DNA from 2 places in the Streptomyces sp. NPDC006314 genome. Region 1 is predicted to be linked to the other one. Evidence: riboswitches for the same ligand, from Rfam matches in the RefSeq annotation. Region 1 holds a riboswitch; the other holds the start of a gene.

The links. A riboswitch is a leader RNA that binds a small molecule or an ion and turns the genes downstream of it on or off. The one in region 1 is predicted to bind guanidine.
Region 2: another riboswitch for guanidine. It lies ahead of ABZ079_RS31860 (MBL fold metallo-hydrolase); the one in region 1 lies ahead of ABZ079_RS22865 (multidrug efflux SMR transporter).

Annotation. Positions count from the first base shown of each region.
Region 1 is NZ_JBEXRL010000012.1:138,213-143,608, forward strand. It holds gene ABZ079_RS22860 (transglycosylase domain-containing protein) at 1-2,662, shown strand, start outside; gene ABZ079_RS22865 (multidrug efflux SMR transporter) at 2,687-3,007, opposite strand; guanidine-III (ykkC-III) riboswitch at 3,044-3,113, opposite strand; gene ABZ079_RS22870 (co-chaperone GroES) at 3,211-3,570, opposite strand; gene ABZ079_RS22875 (DUF3618 domain-containing protein) at 3,627-3,956, opposite strand; gene bcp (thioredoxin-dependent thiol peroxidase) at 4,050-4,517, shown strand; tRNA gene ABZ079_RS22885 (tRNA-Leu) at 4,721-4,795, shown strand; gene rdgB (RdgB/HAM1 family non-canonical purine NTP pyrophosphatase) at 4,851-5,396, opposite strand, start outside.
Region 2 is NZ_JBEXRL010000024.1:69,648-75,043, reverse strand. It holds gene ABZ079_RS31870 (MMPL family transporter) at 1-1,932, opposite strand, end outside; gene ABZ079_RS31865 (hypothetical protein) at 2,390-2,581, shown strand; gene ABZ079_RS31860 (MBL fold metallo-hydrolase) at 2,715-3,593, opposite strand; guanidine-III (ykkC-III) riboswitch at 3,604-3,671, opposite strand; gene ABZ079_RS31855 (hypothetical protein) at 3,843-4,151, shown strand; gene ABZ079_RS31850 (coagulation factor 5/8 type domain-containing protein) at 4,189-5,396, opposite strand, start outside.

The DNA of each region.
Region 1 (5,396 bases):
GACGACCGTTCCCCGGCCGGGCGGCCCGAACCGTGCCGCGAAGGCCGCCGGAGCCGCCGGTGCTGCCCGTGTGGCGGGCGCCGCAGGAGCCACTGCTGCCGGCGGGGCGGCCGGTGTTGGTTCCGCCGCTGCTCAGGCCGCCTCTGCCGGGGCCGTAGGCGCGGTCGGCGCGAGCGGCCGTACCGGGTCCGGGGCCAAGGCGGCCCAGCGGAGCTCCGAGCCGGCCACCCGGCAGGACACCACCGCACTCGCCTCCGCCTCGGACGGCTCGAACCCCGGAGGAGGAGGGAAGGGCAAGAAGGCCAAGCGGCCCAAGCGCACCGGCTGGCGGCGGATCATCCCCACCTGGCGCATGGTGCTCGGCACCTTCGTGATCGGGATACTCCTGATCATCGGCCTGTTCTTCATCGGCTACTCGATGGTCAAGATCCCGCCGGCCAACGCCCTCGCGACCAAGCAGAGCAACGTCTACCTCTACGCCGACGGCTCCCAGCTCGCCCGCGACACCCGCGACAGCCAGATCAACCGGGAGAACGTCAGCCTCGCCGATGTCTCCAAGGACGCTCAGCACGCCATCCTGGCCGCCGAAGACCGCGACTTCTACACCGAATCCGCCGTCGACCCGAAGGCCATGCTACGCGCCGCCTGGAACACGGTTACCGGCAAGGGCAAGCAGTCCGGCTCCACGATCACCCAGCAGTACGTGAAGAACTATTACCTCGCCCAGGAACAGACGGTCACCCGCAAGGCCAGGGAGTTCTTCATCTCGATCAAGCTGGACCGCCAGAAGTCCAAGGACGAGATCTTTGAGGGCTACCTCAACACCAGCTACTTCGGCCGCAACGCCTACGGCATCCAGGCCGCTGCCCAGGCCTACTACAGCAGGGACGCCCAGGACCTCGACCCGGCCCGCGCCGCCTACCTCGCCGCGCTCGTCAACGCGCCCAGCGAGTACGACGTCGTCGCCCACCCCGAGAACAAGGCCGTGGCCGTCGCCCGCTGGAACTACGTCCTGGACGGCATGGTGAAGAAGGGCTGGCTCAGCGAGTCCAGGCGCGCCGGCATGAAGTTCCCGATGCCAAAGGAGCAGACGCTCTCCACCGGCATGTCCGGCCAGCGCGGTTACCTCGTGGACGCCGTCAAGCACTACCTGGTCGCGAACCACATCCTCGACTCCGACCAGCTCGAAGCCGGCGGCTACCGCATCACCACCACCATCCAGAAGGACAAGCAGGACGCCTTCGTCAAGGCGGTGAACGACCAGCTGATCTCCAAGCTGGACAAGAAGAACCGCAAGGCCGACAACTACGTCCGGGCCGGCGGCGCCTCCATCGACCCCAAGACCGGCGAGGTCGTCGCGATGTACGGCGGCATCGACTACGTGAAGCAGTACACCAACGGCGCGACCCGCGGTGACTACCAGGTCGGCTCCACGTTCAAGCCGTTCGTGTTCACCTCCGCGGTGCAGAACGGCTCGGCCACCCAGGACGGCCGGACCATCACGCCGAACACCGTCTACGACGGCACCAACCAGCGGCCCGTCCAGGGCTGGACCGGCGGCGCCTACGCCCCGGAGAACGAGGACCAGAAGTCGTACGGGCCGATCACCGTCCGCAAGGCCACCGACCTGTCGGTGAACTCCGTCTACGCGCAGATGGCCGTCGACGTCGGTCCCTCCAAGGTCAAGCAGACCGCGGTCGACCTGGGCATCCCCTCCGGCACCCGGGACCTCTACCCGTCCCCGTCGATCGCGCTCGGCACCGCCAACGCCAGCGTCCTCGACATGACCGAGGCGTACGCGACGCTCGCCAACCACGGCAGGCACGGCACCTACACGATGATCGAGAAGATCACCAAGGGCGGCACGGAGGGAATCAAGCTCCCCCACGAGCCGGTCAAGCAGGCCGTCAGCCGTGAGGCCGCCGACACCACCACCTCCGTGCTGCGGAGCGTCGTCGACAACGGCACCGCCACGGCCGCGCAGGCCGCGGGGCGCCCGGCGGCCGGCAAGACCGGTACCGCCGAGAGCGACAAGGCCGCCTGGTTCGCGGGCTACACCCCCGACCTGGCCACGGTGGTCGCCGTCATGGGCCAGGACCCGGTCACCGCGGCACAGAAGCCGCTGTACTACACCCTCGGCCAGCCCCGCATGAACGGCGGTGGCCCGCCCACCCAGATCTGGGCCCAGTACACGCGCGCGGCGCTGGAGGGCAAGCCGGCCGCCGCCTTCGACCTCCAGCTCCAGCAGGGCGCCGACCGGATCCAGGAGCCCCCCTCCACCGGCACGGCCCAGCCCGGCACGGGCGGTCAGGACAACGGCGGCACCACCTCCGGCGGTCAGGACGACGGCGGGGCGACCGCCACCCCCACCGCCGGCGGTACCACGACGGACGGCGGTACCACGACCGACGGCGGCCCGACGACCGACGGCGGAACCACCTCCGACGGTGGGACCACCACCGACGGCGGTACCACCACCGACGGCGGCCCGACGACCGACGGCGGAACCACGACCGGCGGAGACACGGACACCGGAGGCGATACCACCGAGGGCGGCACGACCGGCGGGGGCACGACGACCGGTGGCGGCACGCCAGGCGGAGGCACCGACGACGGCGGCACCAGTACCGGCACCGTCGAAGGCACCGGCGGCCCGCAGTAGCCGGCAGCAGACGGCAGTGAGACGTCAGTGACCGCTGGTCGCCTTCAGCCCCACCACGGCGACCAGCAGCAGACACACGAAGAACACCCGGGCGGCGGTGACCGGCTCACCCAGCGCGACCATGCCGAGCACCGCCGCACCGGCCGCCCCGATGCCCACCCAGACGCCGTAGGCGGTACCGATGGGCAGAGACTTCGCGGCGGAGGACAGCAGCACCATGCTCGCGACGATGCCGGCACCGGTGAACAGACTCGGGACCAGCCGGGTGAAACCCTCGCTGTACTTCATCCCGATCGACCAGCCGACTTCCAGCAGACCGGCGACGACGAGCAGAACCCAGGCCATGACAGGCACCTCCGGGACGGAACGGCGACTCTTCTCGGTGCGTCGTCTTTGCCTTCGACCCGGTACGGCGCGTCTCGTCGGGCTTTCGAACATAGCAAAAGAACGCCGAAGAGGACCGGTGACGGTGGTCACCGGCCCTCTTCGGCATCGAATCAGAGGTGGATCGGAGAGAGGCCGGGGAACGAGAGGCCCTCGGACAGAAATCAGAGATACAGCCCCGTGGAGTCCTGCGACCCCTCGAAACGGTCCGCGGCGACCGCGTGCAGATCACGCTCACGCATGAGCACGTACGCCACGCCCCGCACCTCGACCTCGGCCCGGTCCTCCGGGTCGAACAGGACGCGATCGCCCGGCTCCACGGTCCGGACGTTCTGGCCGACCGCGACGACCTCGGCCCACGCCAGCCGCCGCCCGACCGCCGCGGTGGCGGGAATCAGGATGCCCCCACCCGACCGCCGCTCACCCTCACCGGTCTCCTGCTTGACCAGAACGCGGTCGTGCAGCATCCGGATGGGCAGCTTGTCGTGATGGGAGGTGCTGTTCTCGTTTCTGTTGGCGCTCACACCCTTGAACCTACCTGCCTTCGTCCCGCCTGTACGTGCCCGGGTCGCCGCCCGGCTCAGTCCTTGCGCCGCCGGGACCCCAGGGCGAGCAGCCCCACGACCCCCACGACGACCAGCGCGACCGGAACGACCCGCTCCAGCCGGGGCGCGCCCTCCTCGTCCACGAACCGCGCCCGCACCTCGGTCACGGCTCGATTGACCTGCACATACGCTCGCCCCACGGTGTGATCGATGTTCGCGACCACCTTGGCCTTCGTGTCCCCGACGATCGTCTTGGGGTGCACCCGCACCCCGATCTCGTCGAGCGTCTCGGCCAGCACTTCACGGCGGCGCCTGATGTCCGCCTCGATCTGCGCCGGGGTTCTGGTGTCCGACGTGTCCGCCACCGTACGGCCTCCGAAGTCTCCTGATGCTGTTCCGGACAGTCTGTCAGCTCATGGCCGCACCGCACCGCAAGGCCCCCCGGTTACGCTGGCCCGATGAGCGAGCGACTCCAGCCGGGGGATATGGCCCCCGCCTTCACCCTCCCCGACGCCGACGGCAACGAGGTCTCCCTGTCGGACCACAAGGGCCGCAAGGTCATCGTCTACTTCTACCCCGCCGCCCTCACTCCAGGCTGCACCAAGCAGGCCTGCGACTTCACGGACAGCCTCTCCCTGCTGGCCGGCGCCGGCTACGAGGTCATCGGCATCTCCCCGGACAAGCCGGAGAAGCTCGCGAAGTTCCGCGAGAAGGAGTCCCTGAAGGTCACCCTGCTCGCCGACCCCGACAAGAAGGTCCTGGAGGCGTACGGCGCCTTCGGTGAGAAGAAGCTCTACGGCAAGACGGTCGTCGGCGTCATCCGCTCGACGGTGATCGTGGACGAGGACGGCAAGGTCGAACGCGCCCTCTACAACGTCAAGGCCACCGGCCATGTGGCCAAGATCATCAAGGATCTGGGCATCTGAGTCCCCGAGGGGACTCTCCGCCGCCTGGCGGCCCGCACCGGGACGACCCCGATGCGGGCCGTTCCCCGTTCCGGAATTCCGTGCGGGGGCTCGATGGCTCAAGGGGGCGATCGCTGTGCCCGAACTGCCCCGCGCTCATCAGTACATGGTGCAGAGGAGGTCGACGAGCGCCGCGTATGGACCAGTAGAGTATGCACGGCTGAGGGCCCGTACCCCAGCTGGCAAGAGGGCGCCGGTTTAGGTCCGGTGTGTCGTGGGTTCGAGTCCCACCGGGCCCACCCGGAAAGTGGCCCCGCATCTCGGATCCAAGGGTGCGGGGCCGTCCCGTAACGCTCAGCCGAGCAGTTCCCGCACCACCGGTACCAGCGCCCGGAACGCCTTCCCCCGGTGGCTGATCGCGTTCTTCTCCTCCGGGGTCAGTTCGGCGCACGTGCGGGTCCCGCCCTCCGGCTGGAGGATCGGGTCGTAGCCGAAGCCGTTCGTGCCGGCGGGCTCGTGGCGCAGGACCCCTTGGAGCCGGCCCTCCACCACCCGTTCCGTGCCGTCAGGCAGGGCCAGGGCGGCCGCGCACGCGAAGTGGGCGCCGCGGTGTTCCTCCGCGATGTCGGAGAGCTGGGCGAGGAGCAGGTCGAGATTGGCCTTGTCGTCGCCGTGCCGGCCGGCCCAGCGGGCGGAGAAGATGCCGGGGGCGCCGTTCAGGACGTCGACGCAGAGACCGGAGTCGTCGGCGACCGCCGGGAGGCCCGTCGCCCGGGCGAGTGCGTGGGCCTTCAGGAGGGCGTTCTCGGCGAAGGTGACGCCGGTCTCCCTGACGTCGGGGACGTCGGGGTAGGCGTCGGCACCGATCAGCTCGTGCGGCAGGCCTGCCTCGGCGAGGAT
Region 2 (5,396 bases), on a different contig from region 1:
CAGCCCGAACGCGAGACAGAACACGGTGACCGGGCTCATGATGTCGGTCTGGCCGGTGACGGTGAAGGACCCCAGCAGCCATCGGAGATGGCCCTCCTGGAAGATCCACACCATCGCACCGAAGGTCGCCGTCATGCTCAGCGCGTTCATCACCAGCGCCTTGACCGCCAGGAAGAGTGCGCCACCGGTGAACGCCAGCAACAGGACCAGGGTGGCCGCCACGACGATGGTGACGGCCGTCGGCAGACGGGAGGCCACGGCGTCGCGTACGTCGAGCAGCCGGGCCGGCGGCCCGGCGACGAGCACGCCCGTGGGAGCGTCCGCGGCGCGTACCGCGCGGGCCAGCCGAACACTGGCCGGGCCGAAGGGTTCGGCCGGTCCGCGCACCGCGAGCCAGGTACCGGCCGGAGACGCATGGCGCCCGGCGAGCACCTGGCAGTCGGCCGCCGCCGGGCAGGGCTGGGGCAACCGTTCGCCGTGCGCGTAGACCCCGGTCGCGGTGCGCACGGACGAGGCGTCCGGCAGCGCCGACAGACGCCGGGCGTAGGCGTCCAGTGCCGCCGTACGGGAGGCGTTCCGGTCCGGCGTCCAACCGGGCAGGATGACGTCCAGCTCGGTACTGCCGAACTCCGGGAACGCCGAGCGTACGTCACGCATCGCCCGGACCACGGGGGCGTCACCGGGGAGCACACGCTCGTCGCTGAGGGCCAAGGTGACGTGCCGGAACGGCAGCGCACACACGGCCAGTACGAGGGCCGCCAGTACTGCGACCATGACCCGATGGCGTGTCACCGCCAGGGCCAGGCGCTGCCACCGGCCGCCGGATCCGCTTCCGGTGCGGGCCGTACCGCGCCACCGGGCGAACCGGTCCCGGGTCCCGAGGCGACCGCCGAAACAGGAGAGGCCCGCCGGGACCAGGACCAGGGCCACAGCGGTGGCCAGGGCCACCACGGGGATCCCCGCGTACGCCAGGGACCTCAGGAACGGCAGCGGGAAGACGAGCAGCCCGGTCAGTGACAGGGCGACGATGCTCGCGGACACCAGCACCGTACGGCCCGCGGTGACCATCGTCCGCTCCACGGCGGCCCCGTGGGCGGCACCGCCGATGCGTTCCTCCCGGTACCGGGCCACCAGGAAGAGGCTGTAGTCGACCGCCAGCGCCAGTCCCACCGCGGTCGTCATGTTCAGCGCGTACAGCGACACCTCGGTGAACCCGGACAACACCCGCAGCACCGCCAGCGTCCCGACGACCGCGACCAGTCCCACCGCCAGGGGAAGACACGCCGCCCCGAAACCGCCGAACACCCACAGCAACAGCAGCAGTGTGGCCGGCAGGGCGATCAACTCCGCCCGGCGCAGGTCGTGCCGGCTCTGTGCCTGGAGATCTCTGACCACCAGGGCGGCACCCGAGACCGTCACCCGGAGCGTCCCGTGCCCACCGGTGACCGCGGGCACCAGCCGGTTCACCGTGGTGTGGTGCGTGTCCGACACCAGCCGCACCAGGACCAGCGCCGCCCGTCCGTCCCTCGAGCGCAGCGCCGCGTCCGGCGGGCCGGTCACCTGGGCACTGGCGTCCCGGCCGGTCACGGGGCCGGTCCAATAGGACGCGGCGCCGGTCACCTTCGGGTCCGCGAGCACGCGTGCGACCAGACGCCGGCCGTCCTCCCGGGCGGCGCGGGCGTCGACCGACCCGGACGAGGTCCGAGCCAGCAGCGCCAGATCGGGTGCCCCGCCGTGGAAGCGTTCGGTCAGCAGGGCGTCGGCCCGCAGGGACGGCGCTCCCGCGGGTGCCCACCCGCCGGTGACCAGATGCCCGGCCACGCCGTGGCCCACCACCGCAGAGGCGGCGGCGAACAGCAGGGTCAGTACGATCACGATCCGCCGGTGCCGGACGGCGGCCCGGCCGAGCGCCACGGGCACGGCTGTGATCACCTGATCTCCTGTCGCCACACTTCATGCGGCCGTCCTCCGGGCCACCGGATTACCGGTCAACGGCGCGCGGCATCGGGGGCAACGCAGGACGGGACGAACCTCCACAATCGGGTGATCACCTATACGTCCGACTGCCGGTATCCGCTGGAGGCCGGTCAGGCCGTGGCCGCGGGGCGGAGGTTCTGGTCGAGGCGGATCAGCGTCGTCGGGTCGTGGGTGGCCGGTCCGTGCGCAGGCCACCGTCTGACCTCCGGGGTCCGTGGCCGATGTGCGACGCCGTGCTCTGACGACGGGGCAGCCGGAACGGCCGCGGGACGACCGGCGCCCAGATGCAGGATCATGGTCCCCGCAGAAGGATCGGCATGGGTGGTCCACGCTCTGCGGCGGGCCCGCCGCCGACCGGTGCCCCGGCCTCTGACCGAGCTGGGGAAAACGTCCGATCCTCGTCTGCATCGCCGTGGTCGCCTTGGCCATCGCCGCCATCGCCGCCATCGGCCGGGCCGCCTCGCCGCCGACGGGCGGCTGGGGCGAGGCCGCACTGGCCCTCGGCCTCGGCGGTGTCGGCGCCGCGATCACGCTGAGTCTGCGAACCCGAGACATCGGCTGTCGAGAGCGCGATGACTCCGGCATGCAGATCCTTGAGAGGTGATCGGTCACAGAGGTCCCGCGTCGCTTGTGCTGTCGGCTCTCCTGCTGGCTCTGATCTCCCTGTCGACCGGCACGCCGTCGGCGCCGAGTGCACCACCCGCGAAGAGCACACACCCCGATGGCTGACGGACCGCTCAGGTGTGCGGGCAGAGCACGAAGTCGGAGCAGGCGTGCCTGGTGAGGTCGTCGTCGAGTTCGGTGAGGGCGTCCCGGATCCGGCGCAGGTGGGCGGGGGTCAGCTGGAGCGGGGGCTCGTCAGGCTGGTAGGTGGTGCGGACCGGGTAGTCCACGCCCGGCTCGGTGGTCATCTCGATGTGGCAGCCCAGCACATGGGTGACCGGCCGGCGGTCGGCGAACTCGATCAGGCGCTCGATGCTGCGGGTGAAGGCGGCGAGGTCCTGGATGTAGAGCCGGCCGGGATAGACGCTGTCGCCGGTGAGCAGGAAGCCGGTGGCCGGGTCGTAGTAGGTCACGGCCGCCTCATGGTGGCCCGGCGTGGCCAGGCACTCCAGCACTCGTCCGCCGAGGTCGACGGTGGCGACGGCGTCCGGGTCCGTGTCGAACCCGAAGTACGGCCACGCGGTGGCGAGGTCGGCCCCCACCACCGTGGTGCCGGGGCGGCCCGCGAACTGGCCGTCGCCCGCGATGTGGTCGCCGTGTCCGTGGGTGTGCAGCACGAGCAGTTCGTAGCCCTCCCGGGGATGCCGGGCGAGCCAGTCCGCGAGGAGTCCGTCGACGACCCGGCGCAGGGGGAAGAACCCGGGCGACCCGGTGGCGCCGGTGTCGATCAGTACGGCCCGCTGGTTGCCGCACAGCAGGAACAGAAAGGGCGCCTCGTAGTGGACGGCCATGTTCTGCCGCAGGATGAAGGTGTGCTCGTCGTAGGCGTGGACCTGGATGTCCGGGTCGGTGTTGTGCTTCGCCGACGGCGAGCCGTGGATCCACCTGACGTCCAGAGGGCGCGCGAGGGGAGCGGTGCCGGTGAAGTCGATCGGCTGCGTGCCGGTACCCACGATGCCTCCACGTGCGTCGTCTTGGCGGGCCGGGTACGGCGCACATCTCGTCCGGGGCAGGCACGTCCGCGCCTCCGGCGGGACGCTACCACGCTGCCTGGAGTTCCCCGGAGGCTCCTCGGTCCCTCCGGATCCGCAGGCGGAGGCGGGTCATCCCTGGTGGCAAGGGCGACAGCGGCCCCCGGCGGACCGCGCCGGCGGTCAGGCCGCCCAGGTGTCGCCCGTCGCCTTAGGGAAACCCGGCCCGGCATGACAGCACATGAGCGGCAGGAAACCTCCCAGTCCGATCGGCAGGTCGTCGACCGGCTGGTGCCCGTCTGGCTGGATGAGACGGAACGCCATGATCCCAGCGCCGCCCGTCAGGCCCGGGCGGGCTGGCAGAGCGGTTCGCTGTCCGGGGACGCCGCGCAGGATCTGGCCACGTGGGTGACGGCACGGGTCACCGACACCGGCTTCAACGACGACGAGGGACCGCAGATCGGCGGCCCGACTCGCATCACGCCGGCGGACAAGGAACGCGTGCACAGGTGGCTGGCGGCTCAGGGGCACCGCGTCTGACGCCGAAGGACCCTGGGCGGCACCTGCGACACCGGTCTCAGGGGTACGACACCACCGTGGACGGAGCCGTGGACGTTCCCGAAGTCGGCGCACCCGTCTCGTTGATCACGTGTTCGTACTGGCCGTTGCCGCCGAGCGAGACGACCAGCAGGTCGTGGAACTTCACGCCCGGGCGGTTCGGCGCGGCGAAGCCGTGGTGCTGCACGATCGACGGGTCGACGTTGTAGTAGCAGTAGCTGCCCAGGCCCCAGCCCTCGTGCGTGGTGACGTTGTCGCCGACCTTGTAGGCCGCGTAGCCCTTGACCGAGCCGTTCTGGACGGCGGCCTGGTTCGGGGCGTCGTACGCCTTCTCGTTCTGGAAGAAGACCGTGCGGCCCCGCTGGCCGTACCACTGCACGTCGTACTTGTTGAAGTGCTCCACGAACAGGCCGGTGCAGAGCACGTCGTCGCCGTTGATTACGACTCCGTAGTCGGCGCGGTTGGTGTCCCAGCCGACACCCGTGCCGTGGTCGGCGCGCCACAACCAGGTGTGGTCGATGATGGTGTGCCGGCTGTTGATCACCATGCTCGTGGTCGCCTTGCCGGCACCCGCGCCACCGATGCGCACGAAGACGTCCTGCACCGTCGTCGGGTTGGCGGAGTGGTCCTTCGCCGCGCCGGCCGGGCCCACCTCCAGCAGCGTTGCGGAGTTGACCGGTCCGGCGTCTATGAGGAAGCCGGCGAGCCGTACGCCGTCGACGTCGGCGACCTTCAGCACCGTGCTCCCGTCGGCGGGCACGAGCGTCGCGTACCCCAGGCCCAGCACCACGGTGTTGGCGCGGTTGATCTGGATCGGCTGGTCGACGTGGTAGATGCCCGGCGTCAGCAGCAGGTGAAGTCCCTGCGCGAGCGCCTGGTTGAGGGTGGCCGCGCTGACGCCCGGCTTCGCGACGTAGAACTGCGACAGCGGCAGGGACGTGCCCCTCGGTGTGCCGCTGCCCCACGTCACCCCGCGGGCGTTCGTCCGCTTCTCCGGCAGGAAGACACGGAACTCGCTGCCGCTGACGTACAGGAACGGCTTCTCACGGGAGACGGGAGTGGTGTCGAGCGTGGTGTACGGCGGGTTGGGGAAGCTCTGCGCCGGGGCGCCCTGGACGCCGGAGAACACCATGTTCCACACGCCGTTGAGCCAGCTGCCGATGACGCTGTCGCGGGTGTACCACTGCTGCTGCGAGTAGGGCCCGACCTGACCGTCGATCCGGCTGT